DNA from 4 places in the Bacillus sp. SYZHCR11 genome. Region 4 is predicted to be linked to each of the others. Evidence: riboswitches for the same ligand, from Rfam matches in the RefSeq annotation. Region 4 holds a riboswitch; each other region holds the start of a gene.
The links. A riboswitch is a leader RNA that binds a small molecule or an ion and turns the genes downstream of it on or off. The one in region 4 is predicted to bind S-adenosylmethionine.

Region 1 (6,044 bases), 230 kb from region 4:
ATCAAGCGAGACGTGCAGATGATCAAATGTGCACGTGCTGATATCCATATTAAAAAGAGACGTGCCGATGAAGTTTGCGCCGTTCAAATCACAGACGTCAAGATCTGTGTATTCAAGAACGGCATCATTCCACTCACTTTCTGAAAGGCCGCACGAGTCAATACGGACATGCTTCATATTGGAATAGCTGAAGGAGCTGTAATTTGCGAGGCAGTCTTCAAACCGTACATGACGCATGGCGGAATCCGCCAGATTCAAGCCGAGAAGTTTTGAATGCTGAAACGCCGTTCTATGGATGATGCTTCCGCTGAAATCAGCGTTTGAGACATCACATTTGTCAAACAGGACATCCGTACATTCCATATGTCTGAAAGAGACATCCGTAAAAACGGTGTTTCTGAAAATGACTTTTTCGGCGCGCAGGCCGTCCAGTTTGCCGTTTACGATGCCGTTTTCAATGATGACTTCTTTGAGCTCCTCATCCTGAAGCGCTTCAGTGAAAGAAAGCACCGGCAATTCTTTCGGGATTTTCGGTTTTTGGATCGTATTCATCTCATACTCCCTTTTCTAAACATAATAGCTGAAATCGGCAATTGGCAGATATCGTTTTCGCCCCTGCCCACCCTTGCCGAATTGCGTGTTGCTTACTGAACAAAGGGTAATATCAAAGCGGGATCGCGTCAATAGCGGCGCTTATAAAAGCTTCATTTCGTTTGAACTCATCCGGCACGCCGAAAGATAACAAAACAAAGCCCTTATAAGGGATGCCAAGGGCTTTTGTCTGTTTCAGGCGAGTTCTTTATACATGATCACATGCGGGCCGATGCCGGGTATGTCAAAGGGGCTGCCCGTGCTTTTCCAGCCGAGCTTTTCGTAATATCCCTTCACGTGACATCTGGCGTTGCACCAGACAAGCGCCGCCCCCATATCTGCCAGTTTTCGTTCCGCATAGGCGATTAACGTGCTTCCCGCTTTTTGCGTCCGGTATTCTTCAAGCGTTGCCATGCCGCGCAGCTGGTAGGCGGGCGCCGCCTGTAAAGCCTGCTGGTTCTGCGGGTAGAAAGAAGCGATGCTGATCAATGTCCCGTCGTAAAAACCTCCGAGATGAAATGCTCCTTTGACGCTGTCCTGATCATATTTACAATCCTCAATCGTCTGATGGGGGCGCAGCACGCTGTGTCTGATCGCGTATGTGTCTTCTGCGGTGATGGGTTTTACTTCAACCATGAAAAAATCCTCCTTTGCTTGATTCTTTTTCTGTATCGTACCATGAAAAAGCCGCCTGTCATATCAGGCGGCCTCTTCCGCGTCAATGCAAATATACATCAGCCCGCTTTTCATCCTTTTGCTTAATATAAGCTGCAAGTTCTGATGTCAAATCAGAACGGAGAAACGGGGTGATTAAATAAATTCCGTTAAACAGTTCGCACGCCGTGTCGAGAAGCGACTTGGCGATGGCGAGGCCTTCGGTTTTCTGCTTTTGCTTGTCTTCGCCGGCGAGCGCCATTTTTTCCCGGATGCTGTCTGACAGCTTAATGCCCGGGATTTCATGATGAATGAACTCTGCGTTGCGGCTGCTCGTTAACGGCATAATTCCGATATACACCGGTGTTTTGAGATGTTTCGTTTCATGATGAATGTCAATGAGCTGCTGCTCCGAGTAGACAGGCTGGGACACGAAGTAGTCAGCTCCGCACTCGATTTTTTTCTCCAGCCGTTTTACCGCTTTATCAAGATGGCGGACATTCGGATTAAATGCTCCGGCTACGGAAAAGTTCGTTTTCTTGCCGAGCGGTTTCCCTGATAAAGAAATGCCCTCGTTGAATTGTTTAATCAGCCTGATCAAGTCAAAGGACGTTAAATCATAGACGGAGGTAGCCCCCGGAAAGTCGCCGATTTTTGAAGGATCGCCCGTGATGGCTAAAATGTCGGTAAGCCCGAGCGTATCCAGCCCCATTAAATGTGACTGAAGGCCGATGATGTTGCGGTCTCTGCATGTAATGTGAACGAGAGAACGGATATCAAGGCGTTCTTTCAGCAATGAACCGCAGGCGGCATTGCTGATCCGCGGTGTCGCCAATGAATTGTCGGCGAGCGTCAGCGCTTCTATGCCGGTTTCTTTTAATTCAGCCGCCGCTTGCAGAAATTTGTCAAAATTCAATTTTTTCGGCGGATCAAGCTCTACGATAATTGACCGTTTTTGAGCGGCGATTTCGTTTAAACCCGGCTCGGTCCGTTCATTCCGGACGGAGATGACTTCTTCTTCCCGTCTGATTTTCACTTCTTTATCAGTGACGGGAGAAAGTCCGCGGACCGCTTCAGCCATGGCTCTGATATGGTTTGGCGTCGTACCGCAGCAGCCGCCGATAATGCGCGCGCCCTGAGTGCGGAACTGTACGGCGCTCTCCCGGAAATAGGCATCGTCCGTATCATAAACAAGCCGGCCTTCTTCTAAAGACGGGAGGCTGCTGTTCGGATAGACCGATAAATAAGCGTCACGGAATATCGGCACTTCGGTGAGCGCTTCAATCATGTGGTACGGGCCGAGCCGGCAATTGATTCCCGTTATGTCAGCGCCGAGATCGGCAATTGACCTGAGGGCTTCCCGAAGCGGCGTTCCGTCCTGCAGCACGCCCTGTTCGTGCATGGATACGTTCAGCATAATCGGAAGTTCCGTTTCTTTTCTCGCTATCTTCAGCACTTCGCGCGCCTCTTCTAAATCATAGTATGTTTCCAGGAGCAGACCGTCCGGCTCTTCGTAAAGCAATAAATAAAGCTGCTCCCGAAAGCTGCGTTTAATCTCCTCCAGGCTGTAGGCGTTTTTGTTAAATGTGCGGATGCCGCCCATCGTTCCCAATACATAAGCGCCGTCTGAGGAAGCGCGCGCGATTCTGACCGCCTCCTGATTGATTTTTTTCGTTTCATCCTCAAGTCCGTATCTTGAGAGCTTAATAAAATTCGCGCCGTACGTATTTGTCTGGATGATGTCTGCCCCGGCTTCCACGTAAGCCTTATGTATCCGCTTGATTTCCTCGGGCTTTGATACGTTCAGTTCCTCAAAACATCTGTCAATGCCGTAGGAATAGAGGAGAGTGCCCATCGCGCCGTCTCCGATTAAAATCCGTTCTTTTAAGTCTTGTAATAGTCCCATTGTTTGCCTCCTTCGTCACATTCAGCAAGGAAAAAAGAGAAATAAAAAAAGTCTTCTTAAGAAGAAGACTCTGTAATCATTTGTCTCTCTTCTTATCTTCCAAGCTGTTTTTAGCTTGCTGGATTTAGCACCTTGGTCATGGTTTGGGTTAAACCATTACACCGGTTGCTGAAGCGTCGTCGGGCCAGTCCCTCGGCTTCTCTTGATAAGAACGTTCATGTAATTGTCATGGGTTTCCAAAACTTAACTGTGAAAATCCCTTTCTCCAAATTTACCGAAAATAGAGACAATAATCAATAGGAATCACATAATTTATCTAAAATTAATAAATTGAACGTCAATCGGCAGGTCTGCCCCGCGGACGGCTGCAATAATCTGCTGCAGATCATCTTTATTTTTTCCGGTGACGCGCACTTGGTCGTCCTGAATCTGCGACTTTACCTTCAAGCCGGAGTTTTTAATCACCGCGTTGATTTTTTTGGCGCTGTCTTTATCAATGCCCTGTACAAGCTTCGCGCGCTGGCGCACCGTGCCCCCTGAGGCATTTTCGATTTTGCCGTATTCAATGTTTTTCGTCGGCACGTCCCGTTTGATCAGCTTGCCGCTCAGCACATCTTTGAGCTGATTCAGTTTAAACTCGTCATCAGAAATCAGGACAAGTTCTTCCTTTTCTAAAGTTACATCGCTTTTAGATCCTTTAAAGTCATAGCGCGTGCCGATTTCTTTCAGCGTCATCTGAATCGCATTCTGCACTTCGGGAAATTCAACTTTGGATACAATATCAAAAGAACTTTCTTTTGCCATGAGAAAACCTCCTATAACATTTCACTTATGAGTTGATTATAGTAGAATAAAGAGAAATGTCCAACTGCATAAAGCATGAATTTATGCATATTGGAAAAAATGAGAAAAACATCAGCCCCATACGGGCGAATCAGGAAGGACGATAACATGAGACCAGGGCAGCAGCTCACGCTTAGTATAGATCATCAAACCGATTTCGGTTATTTTTTAACCGACGGCGAGGATACGGTTCTTTTACATAACAGTGAAATTACAGAGGATATTGAAGACAGAGATGAAGTGGACGTATTTATTTACGTCGATCATCAGGAAAGACTCGCGGCGACGATGAAAAAGCCGCTCATCAGCTTTTATGACTACGGATGGGTGGAAGTGACGGACGCTGTGGAGGATATGGGCGTATTCGTCGACGTCGGTCTGTCAAAAGACGCGCTCGTCGCAACGGAGCACCTGCCTCCGTACAAATCCGTCTGGCCGCAAAAAGGCGACAGACTGTATTGCATGCTGAAGGTGACAAGCCGCGGACGCATGTTTGCCAAGCCGGCGCCTGAGGATATCATCAGTGAATTATTTACGGATGCAGAGGAAGACGTCATGAATAAAGACCTGACAGGCACGGTGTACAGACTGATCGCATCAGGCTCTTTTCTGATTACCGATGAAGGCATCCGCGCGTTTATTCACCCTTCAGAAAGAAAAGAAGAGCCGAGACTCGGCAGCCGCGTGACGGGGCGTGTCATCGAGGTGAAGGAAGACGGCTCCGTCAACATGTCCCTGCTGCCGAGAAAGCAGGATGCGCTTTCGGTTGACGCGGAGGAGATTCTGACCTATCTGAGATCAAGAAACGGCGCGATGCCTTACGGAGACAAAAGCGATCCTGACGATATCCGCGAACGGTTTCATTTAAGCAAAGCCGCCTTTAAGCGGGCGCTCGGGCACCTGATGAAAAACGGCAAAGTGTATCAGAAAGACGGCTGGACATACGAAAAACAATAAATTTTCTGCAAAAACATCGGTGAACCAAAACCGGTGTTTTTTATTTTCTCAAAAGCTTCTATGCCCTCATTTGTTTATCACCCTGCCGAACATACATATTTTATTGAAATAAAATATTCTGACATCCGAACCGATATATAACTATAGAAAAAAACAAAAGGAGAGTTTCAATGAGAAAAATGGCGATATTTGCGGCTGTACTGCTGCTTGCGCTCAGCACGGCGGGATGTGCCGGCAAATCCGAGGGGGCGGCGGCTGAAAAAACGAAAACAATCGGCATCATGCTGACAGACAACGGCCTCGGCGACCAATCATTTAATGATTCTGGCTTTCAAGGTTTGATGAAAGCAAGAGACGAGCTCGGCATCACATTTGATTACAGAGAAATAAAAGACACCGATACGTACGAAAAAGGACTGACCCAGCTTGTCCGGGAAGGCAATGATCTTGTTGTGGGGCTCGGTTACAGCATGCAGGCGGATTTAGAAAAGGTCGCCAAAAAATATCCGAAGCAGCGGTTTGTGCTGATTGATTCTGTATCAGACCTGGATAATGTCACCTCCGTCACGTTTAAAGAGGATGAAGGAAGCTTCTTAGCCGGAGCGCTCGCGGCTATGACGAGCAAAACCGGCACGATCGGATTTATCGGCGGTTCAGATGCCGATGTCATTAAACGGTTTAAGAAAGGCTATCTGAAAGGCGCGGAATCAGTCAAACCGAACATCCGCGTGCTGTCGGAAATCAGCGGTACGTTTGATGATGATAAGCTCGGGAAACGCATCGCCCAAAACATGATCCGAAAAAAAGCCGATGTCCTGTTTACGGCGGCCGGCTTCACGGGTGTCGGCGCACTGAAAGAAGCGGAGGCGCGAAAAGTATACGCCATCGGTGTTGACAGCGATCAATATTACACCGCCGAGCACGCCGTTATCTCTTCTTTAGTGAAAAACGTCGACCATGTCATCTATGAATTGGCGAAAGATTTAAAAGACAACAAGGAGATCAAAAGCGGTGAGATCGTTTACGGACTGAAGGAAAACGGCATGGACTTAGCCAAGATCAGAGTTGTCAAAAACGCAGGCGGGCTGACGAA
Region 2 (6,044 bases), on a different contig from region 4:
ATGAATGACGGCTTCAATCTCATTTTCAGCAAACACCCGGTGAACGGCGGCACGGTCAAGGAGATCCGCTTCATAAAACACAAGCCCTTTTCCGGTAATGTCTTTCACACGCTCCAATGCTTCCGGTGAACTGTTTGACAGATTATCCAGAACCACGATGTCATAGCCGCCGTTTAACAGCTCGACACATGTGTGGCTTCCGATATAACCCGCTCCGCCTGTCACTAAAATCGCCATGAAGAAAGCCTCCCCTATTGAATGAATTGACCATATTATATCGGTTTTTTCTTCCTCAATCATCCATTTCCAAAAAGTTTAATCGTTTAGTCATCGTTTCTTCATAATTTATTTTCATTCGCGTAAAAAACAGAGCCCTCGATTCAAACGGGTTGTGAAATAGAAATCCCTCCCCCGCGCATGGTAAGATAAGACAAAGGAGATGACGGTATGAAAAATGAAATCATTGAACGCTTTACCTCTTACGTAAAAGTCGATACACAGTCTGACGAAAACAATGAAAACTGCCCTTCAACCCCCGGCCAGCTGACATTGGCCAACATGCTGGCAGATGAATTAAAGTCGATCGGCATGACAGAAATTACAGTCGATGACAACGGGTACGTCATGGCGACTCTGCCGGCGAATACGGATAAAGACGTGCCGACTGTCGGTTTTCTGGCTCACGTGGATACCGCGACCGATTTTACCGGAAAAAATGTGAATCCTCAGATTATTGAAAGCTACGACGGGCATGATATCGTTCTGAATGACAAACTCAATGTCGTCCTGTCGCCTGAGCAATTCCCGGAGCTTTCCCGCTATAAAGGCCAGACGCTGATTACAACAGACGGCACGACGCTGCTCGGAGCCGACAACAAAGCGGGCATTGCCGAGATCATGACGGCAATGGCGTACTTGATCAAACATCCGGACATCAAGCACGGAACGATCCGAGTCGCGTTCACGCCTGATGAAGAAATCGGCAGAGGCCCTCACAAATTCGATGTCGGCCGCTTCAACGCCGCGTTCGCCTACACGATAGACGGAGGCCCCCTCGGCGAACTGCAATATGAAAGCTTTAACGCAGCCGCCGCAAAGCTTACTTGTTACGGAAAAAGCGTCCACCCGGGAACGGCGAAAAACAAAATGGTCAACGCTTCAAAAATCGCGATGGAATTTCATCACGCGCTGCCGAAAGAAGAAGCGCCGGAATATACGGAAGGGTATGAAGGCTTCTATCATTTACTTTCCATGGACGGAGACGTTTCTGAAGCCGCCCTGTCGTACATCATCAGAGATTTTGACAGAGACCGCTTCGCAGAACGAAAAGAATATATGCAGAAAACCGCCGATGCGCTGGCGGCCAAATACGGGAAGGAAAGCATCAAGCTTGAACTGCGTGATCAATATTACAACATGAGAGAAAAAATCGAACCGGTCAAAGAGATAGTCGATGTCGCGTATCAAGCCATGAAAAACCTCGACATCGAACCGATTATCGAACCGATCCGGGGCGGAACCGACGGCTCACAGCTCTCTTACATGGGACTGCCGACACCGAACATTTTCACGGGCGGCCAAAACTTCCACGGAAAATATGAATACATTTCCGTCGATCATATGGAAAAGGCGGTAAACGTCATTGTTGAAATCGCCAGGCTCTTTGAAGAGCGCGCTTAAAACCAAAGCCCCCTGCTTTGGTTTTTTTCTTTCACATGAAACCTTTCCTTCTTTCTTTCCGTATATAAGGTATGAAATGGAAAGAAGGAGTGAAGACTATGGCAAGAGGGACTGTAGCGAAAGAATTGAAAAAAACCTTAAAAGACCCGCGTGTACTGGAGACAAAATCAAACCCTTTTAAAAAACTGCGGAAAATGTTCAAACGATTTTTTTAAGATAACATCTCGTTTTCTTCAAAAAAATAAAGAAAGCGCTGTCAACTCGCAGTCATCTGTTAGAAGCAGTTATTTTGCATATCATAAGGTTTTTTAGGGTACTGAATAACACAAGGCAAACGAAAACACCGAAGTAGTTAATTAGACACTTACAAAAAATAGTAATAAAGTTATATAAACGATCATCATTTATCAGCCGATACAATCTATAGAACCACAACAAGAGCAAAATTTCTTCAACCCATAGTTATTTTTACGGAAAATGACGTTATTTTTTAAAAAAGTGACAATTGTTTGAATACTTTTCGTTTGTTTTTTCGTACAATAATAATACCAAAACTTTTTTTGGGAGGTATGTAAAATGATGCTACTTATTTTCGCTGCTTTGACAGGGTATCTTGTTTTCTCTTTCAGTAAGGACAACCGCCGGAAAACGCCAAAGACAAGCCCGCTGGTGACAGCTGCCGACACGAATAACATCATTGATTTAAATGCGATCCGTCAAAAACGCCGGATGCCGCTATCATAAAAACGACAGCTGCCGCAAAATCGGCAGCCTTTTTTTATGCACCCGGCCGATATGAAACCTTCCGCCTCCTTTTTTCGTAAAACATAAAAAAGGAGTTTTTTTATGTACCATTTTTACATCAAAGAGCGAATGTTTACGTTTAAGAATCGTTTTCAAGTGTTTCTTGAAAGCGGAAAAGAAGTCTACAATGTTGAAGGAAAGCTGTTTTCATTCGGTGATGAACTGAAGCTGACTGATTTGGACGGCCGCACGCTCGCCAGCGTCAATCAGAAACTGATGTCGCTCGTTCCCCGTTACGAGATTTCCGTCAGCGGCAAACCCGTCTGCCAAGTCATCAAGAAAGTCACGTTTTTCAAACCGAAATTTGAAATTTCCGGACTCGGCTGGAATCTTACCGGCGATGTGTGGGGCCGGAATTTTCAAGTGACAGACGGAAAATCAAACCGGATGACCGTCACCAAATCATGGATGAGCTGGGGCGATTCCTATCATTTGCAGATTGAAAAGGAAGAGGATATTGCTCTTTGTCTTGCGATCGCCATCGTGATAGATATGATTCTATTTGAGGGTGACAAATAAAAATATTTATCGAAATATATTGACAATATAAGAAAACATACTAAGATTAAGAGTATTACAGTTTATTCTGAAAAATAGCATATTTCCTTATCAAGAGAGGTGGAGGGACTGGCCCTATGATACCCGGCAACCGCTGTTCAGCAGAATGGTGCTAAATCCTGAAGATAAGGTTGAGATTTGCGGACGCAAGCTCTTCCCTATCCGAGGGAAGAGTTTTTTTATATTTCATCAGGAAAGAAGGAATCGTTCATGTCACAGCAAAACACAGAACAACCATCGCATACTCTTCTAAGAAAAAACCCGCCGTTTCGCGCGGATCAGGTCGGAAGCCTGCTGCGGCCGGCGGCTGTGAAGCAAGCCCGCCTGCAAAGAGCGGCGGGTGAGATTTCGGCAGAACAGCTGCGCGAAATCGAAAACAGAGAAATCATCCGCAGCGTGGAAAAGCAGAAAGAAACCGGCCTCAATGTCGTGACTGACGGCGAATTCCGCCGTGCCTGGTGGCATTTTGATTTTCTCGAAAATTTAGACGGGGTTGAGGCATTTACGCCTGAAAGCGGCATTCAGTTTCACAACGTACAGACGAAAGCGCGCGGCATTAAAGTAACGGGAGATATTGATTTTTCTCAGCATCCGATGCTCGAAGATTATAAATTCCTGCACAGCATTGCCGGCAATGCTGTTCCGAAAATGACCATCCCAAGTCCGAATATGCTGTTTTTCCGCGGAAAATTGGAAAAAGCGGCCTACCAGAATGATTACAAACAATTTCAGCACGATGTGTCAAAAGCGTATAAAAAAGCGATTCAGGCTTTCTATGACGCCGGGTGCCGCTACCTTCAGCTTGATGACACCGCATGGGCCGTTTTCTTATCTGAAGCGGGGCTTCGTCAGATTGAAGATTTCGGCACAACGCCGGATGAGCTGCGCAAGCTGTTTGCCGCTTCCATTAATGACGCGATCAAGGACCGCCCTGACGATCTGAAGGTTACGATGCATATCTGCCGCGGCAACTTCCAATCCACATGGACGGCTGAAGGCGGCTATGATGCAGCGGCTGAAACGATTTTTGACGGGCTTGACCTTGACGGATTGTTCCTGGAATATGATGATTCCCGCTCCGGCGGCTTTGAACCGCTCCGCTATGTCAAACGCTCTGATCTTCAGCTTGTGCTTGGATTGATTACATCAAAACATGGCGAACTTGAAGACAAGGACGCGATTAAACGCCGGATTGAAGAAGCTTCACAATATGTCAGCCTGGATCAGCTTTGCCTCAGCCCGCAATGCGGATTCGCCTCCACTGAGGAAGGAAACCTGATCACAGAAGAACAGCAATGGGCGAAACTGCGTCATGTCGTCAGCATTGCCGGTGAAGTCTGGAAATAAAAAAAAGACACGCGATCAGCGTGTCTTTTCTGTTTACAGAGGACCGGTTCCGATTAAAATATCGATATCTATCGTAATATCCGCCGCTTTTCGGCTGATAAACCGCCGGATGCTTTCATCAGTACATTTCCATGTTAAGGGCGTCATTTTCACAAGCCGCTCGAGGTCAGGCTGCGATAAGGTCTTCGTGTAACACAGCCGTTTGCGCTCAAAAGTTTGAAAGCCCGCTTGGAATCGTCCGGCCGCAGAATCGGCGGTGTCATTCCGCCGAGGACTGTCTCCGAAGAAGAATTCCCTTACTTCCTTCAAATAATCACGCCGCGGCACCGCTTTAATGACTGTGCCGCCCTTTCGTAAAAGCCTGCTGCATTCCTTGTAATTCCAAGGTGATAAAACAGACATCACGACATCAAAACAGCTGTCGGCAAACGGCGCATCCGCCACATCAGCGACGGCAAAAACCAAATGATCCCCGAAGGCCTTTGCGGCATGCAGCACACCTTCTTTCGAGAGATCAATACCGATTCCCGTCACGGAAAAAGCGGGCTGAAGCCATTTGCATACGGCGGCTAAATGAGAGCCTTCTCCGCATCCCGCATCCAATATCGCCGCCGTTGTTTGCGGAGATTGAATGCGGCTGATGATTGCGGCGATCTCCTTTTGAACCGGGACAAAAAATTCCCGGCTGTCAAAAAGAGCGCGTCTCGCTTCGAACAGCCGCCTGTCATAGCGGGTTTTGAACGATTTATTGAGGAAATTCACATATCCTTGCTTTGATATATCAAATGTATGCCCGTGTCCGCACATCAAGCTTTTGTATTGTGAGACCGCCATGGCCGAACTGCATAGCGGACACCTGAATACGGACTGGCATGATTGCAGTAATTCCGCGCGTTTTCTTTTTATAGACGTCAATAAAAACACCTCATTCATTCGTTATTCCGATGAAATGAAAAAGGCATAGACAAATAAACCTCGCAAAATTGGAAGTTTAACCTATTTATCTATACCTCTCATTATCTGTAACGAATGAACTGAATGATCATGAAAATGACCCCTTTTCTGCCGTCTTTTGAAGGCGGTGCCCTCAGATCCATTTTATCAGCTGCATCCCGTCTTTACAATGAACCGGAACTGTTTTTCGGGGGCTTTTATACCTTTATTATCCAATTACTTGTGAACATCCTTTATTTTCTTTATTTATAATATAAATTTATTATTTTGAAAATATCTAAAAAGGTTGATTTTCAAAAATTGAAACGATAAAATACTGCTATCTCATGTAATATCGTTATTCTTGTATATGATCAGTAATATGGTCTGATTGTTTCTACCTAGTGCCGTAAAAGACTAGACTACAAGAAAGTTTGCATAAATTTGAACGAGTGAAAAGCATATGATGCTGTCAGTCTATTCTTTTCTTTTGGCTCTTATTTATCACACTTTCTGGCTTTCAGGAATTTGTGACGAATAAGAGCTTTTTTTATTTCCATAATACCCTTATAGGAGTTGCTCACATGTACTTTTTATTGAACATTGTCGGTCTCATTGTTGTCATGGCTGTTGTTTTCTTATGCTCACCCAACAAGAAGAAGATTAAATGGCGTCCGATTGTCATGCTCCTCGTCTTTGAGTTTCTGATTACTTGGTTTATG
Region 3 (6,044 bases), 690 kb from region 4:
TTATCAAACACCCTGTTTTTTATAAACAGAAAAACTATACGGGACACCGGCCGGCCATCAGCAGATCAGCTCTTCTCAGCCGTTACGCGCTGACATGTTTTCCGGATGAAATAGAAATGATGAAAAAAGACATTCTGCTTATCCCTCTCGGAAAAGCAGCAGAATCAGCCTGCCGCACGCTGAAGAAGAACGGCAGAATGGGCCATGCGGTCATTCTGGAAGGCTTCCCGCATCCGTCCGGAGCAAACGGACATCGTTTCAAACAATTTCACGAAAACAAACAATCGTTACGTGAACAAATTCAGCGGTTTGCCGGGTTTCTTCAGCAGCCGTAAAAAAACGCCCCGAATTTTCGGGGCGCTGCTGTTAAGAAGCGTATTCAGGCAATGCTTTATTGTGTTTTGCCGTTTTCTCTTCAGGTATTTTGATTTGATTTGTCAAGATCGCACTTACGAAATAGAGCGCTGCGAAAATCCATACAACGCCTTGTGCGCCGACAAGCCCGATGAACGCCCAGGCAAGCGCGGGGCCGACAAATGCCGACAGGCCCGCAGCCAGATTTAACACAGACATGGCAGCACCTTTATTGCTGCCGGCCGCCGTCGGCACGATAGCCCCGATCGGAACGAACCCGGCGAGGAGCCCTCCCCATATAAAACCGACAATGCTGACGAACAGCAAATTCCCATGTGATACAACAGGAGCATAATATAATAAAAGAGTAAAAATGCCGCAGCCCACTCCTCCGAACCACATGACAGTCTTTTTCCAGCCGAAGGCATCGCCGACTGCGCCGAAGATTAAGTTAAAGACGATATTTCCGAGAAAAATCGTTCCCCAAATTTGCAGCCATACATTTGTAGAAATGCCGTGCTGCGCCATATGCATCGGGAGGAATACCGGAAATCCATATGTTCCGATGCTGTTAATGATCCGAATGATCCCCCCAGAGAGCACGCACGGATTTTCAGCAAGGATGGTGATTCCCTTCATTAATTCCTGCGCCTTTTCCCGCTTATCTGCCTTTTTCTTTTCAAAGCGGTCCCTATTTAAAATCAAAGCAAAAAACGCGCCGAGGCATACCCAGAAAATTGAACTCCACAGCGTATTCAAATAGCCGAAGGATTTGATGGCCCAGCTTGAATACCAAGCACCGAATACAAACATCCCGCAGCAATATGCAATCCAGAACCAGCCGACCGCCGTACTGAGCCTGTTTTTCGGCGACCGGTAAATCACCCATGTCAAAAATGAATAGGCAAACAGCGGGTAACCCAGCCCTTTAATAAAATACGTGACATACATCACCGGCAAATTAAGATTCTCAAATCCGTATGCGATAAACGCGGCTGTTCCGATGACGTAAAACAACAGCCCCATAAACATCGTCCGCTTTGCGCCGAAGGCTTCGAGGCAGACCCCTGAAAACCACGACGCCACAGCAAGAGAAATACCGTAAACCGTAAACAGGGATGCTGATTGCTGTACCGTCAAGCCGTTTTCAACTAAAAACGGGCTGAGCCAGCCTTGTTCAAGGCCGTCTCCCATCATAAACAGCACGACCCCTAAAAATCCCCAGGCGAGCTGTTTCGGAATTCCTATTTTATTAAGCATTTTTGTTCCTCCTCAGCAATCTTTCATGTTGTCATCTCATCCCCAAGTCAGCCTTTCACCGCCGGCTGAAAATGAGTAAATAATTTTTGGGTATGTTTCCATTCTTCATATAGGAAGAGATCCGTCTGATCCGCTTCCGGCTCAATTACCTTTGTGCAGGTCGAAAGCTCTGCTTTCACACCGAGAGCTTCGTTGCAAATCATCACCGCTCCCATTGCGGATGCCTGGCTGAACCCCTCTCTCTTATAGATTTTCTTTTGAAGAAGGTTAGCAAGAAACTGCGTCAAAGCATCACTTTGGAAACCGCCGCCGCACACCTTCACATAATCTTGTGAAAAGGAAGCCGCCTCTGTTAACGCCTCATAGTTCCATTTGATTGAAAAAGCGATTTCCAGCAGTGCGGCTTTGACAAAATGGGCTCTGCTTAAGTTTTGGGACAGCGGAGCGTCAAAAATAAATCCGCCTTTTGCCAGTGCGTTTTTCTCAGGAGATAAATAGGAGCCTAACGCAGATATACAGGCATGATCATGTTTCGGCAGACTTGCGATTTCCCGTTCCATGACGCTGTAGGATTCATTCGGATAAAAAATGGATTTTAATTTTTGATAATTGAGTCCTGTTACACCCGGATTCGTTTCTAGAAGCCATTCACCTTCTTCTGTATGGCAATTCAGCCATGCATTCTCTAAACTTTCGGTTCCGGTCTCCGCTGTTATCTTTGTAATCGGCGTCGTCGTGCCGGATACGATGACGATATCTCCCGGCTTTGCATCTGCACTTTTGATGGCAAGCTGTGTGTCTCCCCCGCCTGCAATCACAGGCACTCTTTCAGAAAGACCGAGCACCGCCGCTTTCTTAAACGTTAACATTCCGACAACCGTCCCAGATCGGACGAGTGAAGGAAGAATGGCAGAAGGCACACCGAAGATGTTGCATAATTTCTCTGACCACGCCTTTTTCCTTACGTCAAACAGCAGTGTTTCAGCAGCCTGTGACGGTTCATAGCTTAAAATTCCGCTCAGCTCAAATGTCACCCAGTCACTGATGCTTGTGATACACTTCACTTCTTTCCATAAAGACGGCTGTCTGGCTTTTAATCCGACAAGTTTCATGGCGGAAAATAAAGCGCTCGGTAGACGTCCGGTTTGCTGATGCACTTCTTCTTCTGCCTCAATCCCGCCTTCCCATTCACGCCCTCTGTTATCAATGTTGGGCAGACCGAGAAATGCCTTTTTATCTTTATTGATCAAAACGATTCCCTGCCTCTGGCTTGTTGAGGTGATTCCGATTAATGTAATATGAGGGCTCTTGGCAATAGCCTTTCTTGCCATAGCGCTGATTTGCGTCCATAACCCTTCCGGTGAGAAATATCGTCCGTCCGGATAAAGCGGATCCGTCACATATTCAATGTCTTCCCTTTCAAGCGCGGTCACTTCGCCGCCGGCAGTCACGACCGCGACTCGCGCATTCCCAGTCCCGATGTCAAATACAAGGTAGCCTTTTTGTTCAGCCATTACAGCCTCCTGCTTCCGTTTCAAGTTCTCTTTTGTTATAAAGTTCACGTATTGAGCAGGTTTGATCTTGTTTCCATTTGAAAAGCGCTTCATTTAAAATCTTCACATGATGATCTTCCACTTCAAATGTTGCGCCCGCTAAATGGGGAGTCGCGAACACATTCGGCAAAGAGATCAATTCATAATCAGAAGATTCAGGCGGTTCGTGATAAAACACGTCAAGGATCGCTCCCTTAATCCGCCGTTCTTTCAGCACCCGCAGCAGCTCTTCCCTGTCTGTAACCGCCGCTCTTGACGTATTGACAAAAACAGCTTCCTGTTTCATCAATTGAAAGTGCCGGGCGCCGATAAGGCCGATGGTTTCTTCTGTGCGCGGCAAGTGAACGGAAACAATATCACTTTCAGAAAATACCTGTTCAATCGTCGTTTTTTCATACTCCCGGTTTTCATGACGGACAAATGGATCATAGTAAAGCACCTTGCAGTCAAAAGCGGCCAATAGCCTGGCGATTCTCTGTCCGACAGCTCCGAAACCGATAAGGCCGACTGTTTTCCCCGTCAGCTCATTTCCTCTGAATTTGACGTAAGCCTGCAAATAATCACCATTCCACTTTCCGTCCTTCAGCCACTGATGGGAAGAATACGTATGACGCAAAAATGAAATCACATTTCCGATAAACATTTCAGCAACGGCCTGGGCATTGCGGGCCGGTGTAAAGAAAACGGGGATTTTTCTTTTAGTCGCCGCCGCAATATCCACATTAGACGGCATTCCTCTGCAGACACCGATAAAAGCGGAATCCGGCAATATGTCAATAACACGCTGAGACACCTCATCAAGTTCGGTTATAAGCCCCGACGCGTTTGTCTCATGAATCATCCGGATCAATTCATCTTCCCGATAGGCCCGGCCGTGCTTCTTCCACGGCCGGTGCACAGTCCGGCCGAACAGCTCAGCCAGCTCCTTCAGCCCCTCGTCGTGATATGGCGCGGTAATTAAAACCGTCATGGTGCAAAACATCCTTTTCACATAAATTTTTTCATAAAAAAATCTCTTTCCTCAAAGAAGGAAAGAGATTCATATACCGTCTTTATCCGCTTGAAGCGCACAAATATGTATAGACCATTCTTTCCTATCTTTCAAGCATACGCTTGCTGGAATTGGCACAATAAATGTTGCCGAGGTTTCATAGGGCCAGTCCCTCCACCTCTCTGGATAGAAAATAAAATGATGAAATTGTCAGGCTGTTTAAAAGAATAAACTCATCATAGAAAAGTCTTTCCGTAATGTCAACACTTTTTTCTGAATTGACGTTCGATTTTGAAATGTTATAATGCTTACAATATAAACAAAGAGGAGAAATGGGCTATGAATTCTGCTGCAACACAGCCGAACGGGGTCTTTAAGTCGGTGTGCTCACTAGACTGTCCCGATCAATGCGGCTTGCTTGTGACAAAAAAAGACGGAAAAATCGTTAACATTCAGGGAGACCCCGATCACCCGGTCACATCAGGGAATATTTGCAACAAAGTCAGACACATGGCTGAGCGTATTTATGATGAGAAGCGCGTAACCGTTCCGTTAAAAAGGATCGGTAAAAAAGGTGAAGCCGCGTTTGCGCCTATTTCCTGGGAGGAAGCAATCAATACAATCAGTTCGCGCTGGAAAGAGCTTATTTCCGAAGAAGGAGCGGAAAGCATTCTTCCGTACAGCTTTTACGGCAATATGGGAAAACTGGCGGCAGAGGGAATGGACCGCCGTTTTTTCCATCGTCTCGGAGCGAGTCATCTCGAACGGACGATCTGCAGCAAAGCCGGTTCTGAAGGCTATAACTATACAATGGGAGAAGGAGCGGGTACTGATCCGGAGGAGACCATACATGCTAAGCTCTTTATTTTTTGGGGAATCAATGCCGTCAGCACGAATATGCACCAAGTCATGATTGCTCAAAAAGCCCGGAAAAAAGGGGCTAAAATTGTCGTTATCGATGTACATAAGAACCAAACCGGCCGGCTTGCTGATTGGTTTATTCCCATTCGTCCCGGCACAGATGCCGCACTCGCCCTCGGTATCATGCATATCTTATTCGCTGAGAACCTTCACAATGAAGCATTTCTCACAGAATACACCGAAGGCAGTGACGAATTAAAAGCGCATGTCAAACACTATGATCCGGAAACGGTTTCTGCTATTACAGGCGTTAAAGCCGACGATATCAGACGCCTTGCGAGAATGTACGGAGAAACCTCCCCTTCCCTTATCAGGATCGGAAACGGCATTCAGCACCATGACAATGGCGGAATGATCGTCCGCACCGTCTCCTGCCTTCCGGCTGTTACAGGGCAGTGGCTCAACACCGGAGGAGGCGCAATCAAGCACAACAGCGCGGTATTAAACTATAACAGACAAGCGCTCCAGCGGCCTGATCTGCTTTACGGCCGGAAGCCGCGATCATTTAATATGAACAGGCTCGGAAGCGTTCTTTTAGAAACAAAACCGCCCGTGCGCTCCCTGTTTATTTACGGTACGAATCCCGCAGTGGTGGCGCCGGAAGCGAATAAAGTCAGAAAAGGCCTGCTGCGGGAGGATTTATTTACAGTCGTTCACGATCTGTTTTTAACGGAAACCGCCAAATATGCGGATATCGTGCTCCCCGCTGCATCCGCATTTGAAAACACGGATTTTTACACGTCTTACTGGCATCATTTTATTCAGCTGCAAAAACCAGTGATCGAACCCTACGGGGACAGCAAATCGAATACGGAAGTGTTCCGTCTGCTTGCCGGAGCAATGGGATTTACCGAGCAGGAGCTTCAGGATTCTGATGAAGAATTAATCAGACAGGCGCTGGACTTTCCCGACAATCCGTATATCGAGGATATTGATTACGAAGCGCTCTCACGCCATTCCTTCAT
Region 4 (6,044 bases):
ACAGAGGTCACCATTACCCTCCCTGCCGCTTCACGATGAAAAAAACACCCTGGGTCGGGGTGTTTTTTATTTAAAGAAGAATATGTGTAAGAGGATATACCAGAGGAACGGCATCATAGCCGGCAGATAGTACGAGGCGCTTCGTGAGCCGTGCCAGCGGAAAAATCTGCTGACTGTACGCGGTCATCTTTCGGATGCGGCGCTTGATCAGGAAGCGCATTCAGTCTTCGTTATCTGTTTTATCATCAATCATTTGTTTGCTTCATATGCAGGCATGACGTCACCGCGGGAGAACAAGCCTATTTTCTTCACAAGGCCCTGTATTCCTTGGTGATGTGTGCGATCACGGTTTACCAGCTGCTGATACGCGTTCATCAGACAGTCCAGTTCCTGGCTGTGCCTGATCGTGTCATATCCGGTAAACCCTTGTCTGTTAGCCGCATCTATCATCATTTTTCTTTTTTTATCAATAGATACAAGCAATTTTTCTTGTTCAGAATAACTGCCCATTCACTTCACCCCTCACCGCTAAAAGAATAGGAAACAAGTTTGATTGGGTTATTGAGCATTATTACAGATTATACTTTATTTGTAAACATTTTTTTACTAAATAACTTATTTTTTCATTTCATATTGGAATCTTTAGCATGAATACGAGAATAATACCCATTCAGGTAATGATATAAACAGAATGCGGCATATTCAAGATTTAAAAAACAGCCACAGCTGACTTTATATTACAATAAAAAACCTCTCATGCCGGCGGGGGCATGAGAGGTTCGGGCGTCTATCAGTTTTGCACACTTTCATTTTCGTAAATCGGCACCCAGCCCTCAGTCGTCACGAAAATTCGGATTGCGACGACCCGGCGGTCTTCCTGAAGCGTAAAGTAGTGGCGGATGTTCTCCGGAACTGAAATCAAATCTCCCGGATTTAAACGGACGTCGAAAAATGTGCCGTCTTTGCCTTGAATGACGAAGATGCCGTGTCCGCTGACGATAAAGCGGACTTCATCATCCGTGTGGTGATGTTCTCTTTGGAAATTTTTTAATAATTCATCAAGATTCGGCGTGGTATCTGATAAAGAAATGACATCCTGAGACTGATATCCGCGCCGGGCTGAAATGTCCTGAATCTCCGTGTCAAACGCCGCGAGAATCCGTTCTTTTTCATCTTCTGTCAGATTGTATTTCTCCGAAAGCTCAGACGGAAGTTTTTCAATGTTCCACTGCTCATAGATCACCTCTTGTTCGTCTAAAAAGCGCGCTACTTCTTCCTGATTTTCAATGAGCGTATTCTTTTCGTCATGAATTCTGATGGTCGCCATTTTCCGTTCCTCCTTTTATTTTACAAGCTGCGGCCGCAGTGACAGAAGCTTGAGGTGGCAGCTGAATAAAAATTCATAGGCTTCCAGCACCCTTTTCGCTTCAAATGCGGTCCGCCCCCATGCCGTAATGCCGTGATTACGGATTAACACCGCGCCTGAGCCGGCGTCCGCATGGTGCGCGAAGTTTTCGGCCAATGCCGGGATGTGCGCCGGGTTGTCAATGATCGGAACGGTCACGGACGCGTTTTCCTCCCATAATCCGAGCGCCTTAATCATCTCCTGCCCCTGAAACGTGATTTGTTTTTCATCCCCGTAAAGCTCTGAGATGACATTATTATTAACGGTATGGACATGCAGACAGCAGCCGGCTTCTGTCTTTTGGTATAAGTAAGTATGGAGAAGCGTTTCCGCTGAAGGTTTTAAAGAATGGCCGGTCTCAGCGGGCTTCCCGTTCTCATCGATTAAGAGAAAATCTTCGTCTGTTTCTTTTCGTTTGTCTTTTCCGCTCGCCGTAACGAGGAAAGTCAGCGGCGCGTCGGATACTTTGATGGAAAGATTCCCGCTCGTTGCCGGGAACCAGTCTCTTTCGGCCAGCTCGCGCTTTACCTCGGCAAGTTCGCGCCAGCGTTCTTCTTTTACAGCCATGCCTGCACCTCCCCGATGTTTTCAATGCCTGTTTTCACCTCATGAAAATCTTGAAAAGGCAGATGCCGGAGGCCGAGTTCTTTGCATTCAGTCAAAAGATAATCTCTAGCAAAACACATATCGGATAACTTTGCAGCCTCAACATCCGTGACCGAATCACCGATCATAATGAGAAATTTCTGCTGATCGGACAGCTTCCGGATGACTGACGGTTTGCAGCAGCCGCATTGATTGGTGCAGCCTCCGTCACAGGCGTGCGGCCAGTCTATATGAATATATTCATTGTCAAAGGATGCATGATTGCAGAAAATCCGCTCCTTTTCTACGATCCCTTCCAAAAGCGGATGCACAAAAAAGTCCATTCCTCCGCTTACGATATAAAACGGGAGGCCGTTTGACCGGACAAACGAGACAAAATCCAAAAAGCCGTCCCGTATTTTCGCATCCTTCAGAATAAAGCCGGTCAGTTCTTCTTTTAAGCTGCTCGGCAGCAGTCCGAACATCCGGCCGACTCCTTCTTGGATTGATAGGCTTTTAGACAGAACACCGTCTTTTAATTCAAGCCACTCAGGAGGCGCGAATTCTTTCATCATGCTGACAATGTTGTCGTTCATGGTGACCGTTCCGTCGAAATCACAAATAATCAGCGGTGTGCGGGTCATACGGCTTCCACCCTTCCCCATTTGTCTAATGCGAGCTGAAGATCTTTGCACGACGCGGCTTTTTCTTCAATCGGCTGCGCTTCAAGCACCGCATCAATGATGGCGCGGAACGCTCTTCCGCCGCCCTCGGCTCCTTTCGGATGGCCGTGAATGCCTCCGCCGGCATTGATGATGTGATCGATGCCGAAATCGCGCATCAACAATGGCACCATACCGGGATGAATGCCTGCCGACGGGACAGCAAACGACGGATGAAAGACATCGTCTTTTACACATTCATCATGAATTGCAAGCGCGGACTCCTTCGGAAGAGCAACGGATCCGTAAGGTGACGGAAATAAACTGAAATCAGCGCCGCAATAGCGGTTCAGCTTGCCGAGCAAAAGCGCATGCGACAAGCCGTAAACGGGAGATGAAGTGAACGCGCCGCTGACTGCCGGATGCGCCATGATCGGAAGCGGGATTTCCCTGTCTTCGGCAAGGCTCTGCATCACATCTAAACCGTAAGCGAACACATTCAATAAAAGCGCGTCCGCCCCGAGTTCTGCCGCGCGCCTCGCTTTATCCCGCAGTTCAGCGGTCCTTCCCGTAAGGTTTACGGCATACAGCGTTTTATGCCCCGTCTCCTCCCGGGTTTCCTTCAGGACTTGTTTTCCTTCGATAATGCGGGTTTCAAACGGAGCCAGTTCATTTTCAAAGAAAATTTCGTCATCTTTAATCAGATCCACGCCTCCGAGCGCCTGCTGTCTGAGCTGTTCTTTAATGTCGGCGAGATCCCGTCCGATCACGCCTTTAAATATGCTCATCAGAAGCGGTCTTTCAAATTCGCCCAGCAGTTTGCGGATGCCGTATATACCGAATTTCGGCCCGGGAAGGGAGCGTTTAAACCCTTCGGAAAATTCAAGATCAGTCAATTTTATTTTTCCGTCCAGTGACAGCTTTCCGAATACCGTCGTCAGGACGGCCGGAATATCTCTTGAAAAGTTCGCCTCGGGATAGGCGATAGTGATGACGGATTGTGTTTCGTTTTCTGAGGTTCCTTCTTTCTCCTCAACTTTTACGACCCGGCCTTTATGTTTTCTGAGCTGTTCCTGCTTCACCAGGGGCAGGTCAGTCCAGGAGCCTACCGTCAGCCCCGCCGCAATCTGTTCCGCCCGCTTTTCACTGTCCGTTGTGTCTGTCAGAAGATATGTTGCCAATACTTCGCTCATGCGTGAACGCCTCTCTTTCTTTCACAAAACATAAAAAAACCTCTTCCCTATGAGCAGAAAGAGGCTTCGTGTTATGTCCGAATCTTATCTCTCAGCTCCTGCTGCAAGAATTAGCACCGTGCTTTATCAGTCGGTTGCCGGGCTTCATCGGGCTCGTCCCTCTGCCTGCTCTTGATAAGAATAATGATTTTATAAAGTATTTTGAATTATCGCATTGTTATCCAGATATGTCAATGCTTTTTCGGGTGAAAAGATTCAGTTTCCCGATCCGTTCCGCAGCTTCTTTAAGTCTTTCTTCACTTGTCAGAAGACCGACTCTGATATAGCCTTCCCCCCATTTTCCGAACCCGTTTCCGGCAGCGACGGCGACATCCGCTTTCTCGAGCAGCAGATCTGAAAACGACTGTGACGTATAACCGTCGGGCACAGGGAGCCATGCAAAAAAGGAGCCAGCCGGAGCCGTCACATCCCAGCCGATACCGCGGCAGGCTTCAATCCATGCATTGCGCCTCGATTCATATCTGTCATTTTGCGCTGCGACGCATGCCTGATCCTCTAAAAGAGCGGCTGCCGCCGCCTGCTGCGCCGCGGGAAACAGGCTGACAAACATATGATCCTGATAAAGATTGATCGCTTCGATGACAGAAGCGTTTCCGACGGCAAAGCCGACCCGCCAGCCCGCCATATTATACGTTTTGGACAAGGTATAGATTTCGATTCCCGTCTCCTTTGCGCCTTCCGTCTGCAAAAAGCTCAGCGGTTTATGCCCGTCAAAGCCGACGGCTCCGTACGCGAAATCGTGAACGACACAAATACCGTTTTGTTCCGCAAAACCGACTGTCTCCTCAAAAAACGCCTCTGTCGCCACAGCGCCGGTCGGATTATTCGGATAATTGAGATAAAGCAGCTTCGCCTCGCTCCGCACCTTTTCAGGAATTACGCTGTAATCAGGGAGAAACCCTCTTTCTTCCGTCAGCGGCATCATTTCCATTTTCGATTTCGCAAGGGCGACGCCCGACCAGTAATCAGGATATCCGGGATCAGGCACCAGAATGGTATCTCCCGGGTTTAAAAGACATTGCGGAAGCTCAACAAGTCCCGCCTTGCCTCCGAACAGCACGGCGACTTCCGTGTCCGGATCAAGCGTGACCCCGTACTCCCTTTCATAAAATGCAGCGGCTGCTTTTTTGAAGCTGTAAGCGCCCCGGAATGATGAGTATTTATGATTTTCCGGCCTTTCGACGGCGCGCTTCATTTCTTCAACGATATGCTGAGGCGTCGGCTGATCAGGGTTTCCCTGCCCTAAATTGATGACGTCTCTGCCTTCTTTCAGCTTTTGATTCACTTTTTGCACCAATGATGCGAAAAATTGTTCCGGCAGCTGTTTGAGTACATCTGAGATTTCAAAGTTCATATTTTTCACCTTCTAAAAATGTCTTGAAATGATAGTCCATCATCATATATGGTTAAATAAAAAAAGTAAAGAGAAACTTGAGGTGTTAAAAAATGAAATGGACCGTTTCCTGTTTGCAATTTGATATTTCATACGGAAATCCTTCAGAAAATTTTAAAAAAGCGGAATCTTTGATTGAGCAAGAAAGCCGCCATGCGGATGTAATCGTGCTTCCTGAGTTGTGGACAACCGGCTATGATCTCACACGGCTAGACCAGCTGGCGGATGAAAACGGCAAAGTTTCGGAACAATGGCTTAAAGAAACGGCAAAAACATACAACGTACACCTCGTTGCCGGATCTTTTGCGGTCAAAGAAGGCGAAAATGTCTATAACACCATGTACATCGCCGATAACAGCGGACAGATCGTGAAGCGGTATCAGAAAACCCATCTGTTTCAGCTGATGGATGAACACCTTTACTTGTCAGCGGGAAACAGTGACGGTTCCTTTGAGCTCGACGGTGTCAAGTGCGCCGGGCTGATCTGCTATGATATCCGTTTCCCCGAATGGATCAGAAAGCATACGTCCCAGGGCGCGAATGTCCTGTTTATCTCTGCGGAATGGCCTCTGCCCCGCCTTGATCATTGGCGAAGCCTGCTTATCGCCAGAGCAATTGAAAACCAATGTTTTGTCGCAGCCTCTAACTGCACGGGGTCCAATCCCGATAATGAATTTGCCGGCCACAGCCTGATTATTGACCCGTGGGGCCGGATTTTAGCCGAAGGAGACCGGACGGAAGGCGCA

Region 1: another riboswitch for S-adenosylmethionine. It lies ahead of AC2CGA_RS05505 (bifunctional homocysteine S-methyltransferase/methylenetetrahydrofolate reductase); the one in region 4 lies ahead of mtnW (2,3-diketo-5-methylthiopentyl-1-phosphate enolase).
Region 2: another riboswitch for S-adenosylmethionine. It lies ahead of AC2CGA_RS10630 (5-methyltetrahydropteroyltriglutamate--homocysteine S-methyltransferase); the one in region 4 lies ahead of mtnW (2,3-diketo-5-methylthiopentyl-1-phosphate enolase).
Region 3: another riboswitch for S-adenosylmethionine. It lies ahead of AC2CGA_RS01595 (2-hydroxyacid dehydrogenase); the one in region 4 lies ahead of mtnW (2,3-diketo-5-methylthiopentyl-1-phosphate enolase).

Annotation. Positions count from the first base shown of each region.
Region 1 covers NZ_JBXUND010000001.1:1,208,038-1,214,081, reverse strand. The annotation lists gene AC2CGA_RS05515 (pentapeptide repeat-containing protein) at 1-552, opposite strand, end outside; gene AC2CGA_RS05510 (GNAT family N-acetyltransferase) at 787-1,227, opposite strand; gene AC2CGA_RS05505 (bifunctional homocysteine S-methyltransferase/methylenetetrahydrofolate reductase) at 1,310-3,151, opposite strand; SAM riboswitch class I at 3,241-3,363, opposite strand; gene AC2CGA_RS05500 (YajQ family cyclic di-GMP-binding protein) at 3,464-3,955, opposite strand; gene AC2CGA_RS05495 (CvfB family protein) at 4,055-4,951, shown strand; gene AC2CGA_RS05490 (BMP family lipoprotein) at 5,122-6,044, shown strand, end outside.
Region 2 covers NZ_JBXUND010000002.1:770,813-776,856, forward strand. The annotation lists gene galE (UDP-glucose 4-epimerase GalE) at 1-237, opposite strand, end outside; gene pepT (peptidase T) at 448-1,680, shown strand; gene AC2CGA_RS10620 (hypothetical protein) at 2,257-2,424, shown strand; gene AC2CGA_RS10625 (LURP-one-related/scramblase family protein) at 2,527-3,003, shown strand; SAM riboswitch class I at 3,088-3,174, shown strand; gene AC2CGA_RS10630 (5-methyltetrahydropteroyltriglutamate--homocysteine S-methyltransferase) at 3,253-4,389, shown strand; gene AC2CGA_RS10635 (methyltransferase domain-containing protein) at 4,423-5,304, opposite strand; purine riboswitch at 5,667-5,767, shown strand; gene AC2CGA_RS10640 (NupC/NupG family nucleoside CNT transporter) at 5,907-6,044, shown strand, end outside.
Region 3 covers NZ_JBXUND010000001.1:287,348-293,391, reverse strand. The annotation lists gene AC2CGA_RS01610 (hypothetical protein) at 1-335, shown strand, start outside; gene AC2CGA_RS01605 (RbtT/DalT/CsbX family MFS transporter) at 367-1,614, opposite strand; gene AC2CGA_RS01600 (FGGY-family carbohydrate kinase) at 1,662-3,128, opposite strand; gene AC2CGA_RS01595 (2-hydroxyacid dehydrogenase) at 3,121-4,137, opposite strand; SAM riboswitch class I at 4,259-4,351, opposite strand; gene AC2CGA_RS01590 (molybdopterin oxidoreductase family protein) at 4,498-6,044, shown strand, end outside.
Region 4 covers NZ_JBXUND010000001.1:976,511-982,554, forward strand. The annotation lists gene kinD (sporulation kinase KinD) at 1-39, shown strand, start outside; gene spo0E (aspartyl-phosphate phosphatase Spo0E) at 250-510, opposite strand; gene AC2CGA_RS04205 (1,2-dihydroxy-3-keto-5-methylthiopentene dioxygenase) at 791-1,327, opposite strand; gene AC2CGA_RS04210 (methylthioribulose 1-phosphate dehydratase) at 1,343-1,972, opposite strand; gene mtnX (2-hydroxy-3-keto-5-methylthiopentenyl-1-phosphate phosphatase) at 1,963-2,634, opposite strand; gene mtnW (2,3-diketo-5-methylthiopentyl-1-phosphate enolase) at 2,631-3,845, opposite strand; SAM riboswitch class I at 3,927-4,026, opposite strand; gene AC2CGA_RS04225 (pyridoxal phosphate-dependent aminotransferase) at 4,063-5,259, opposite strand; gene AC2CGA_RS04230 (carbon-nitrogen family hydrolase) at 5,352-6,044, shown strand, end outside.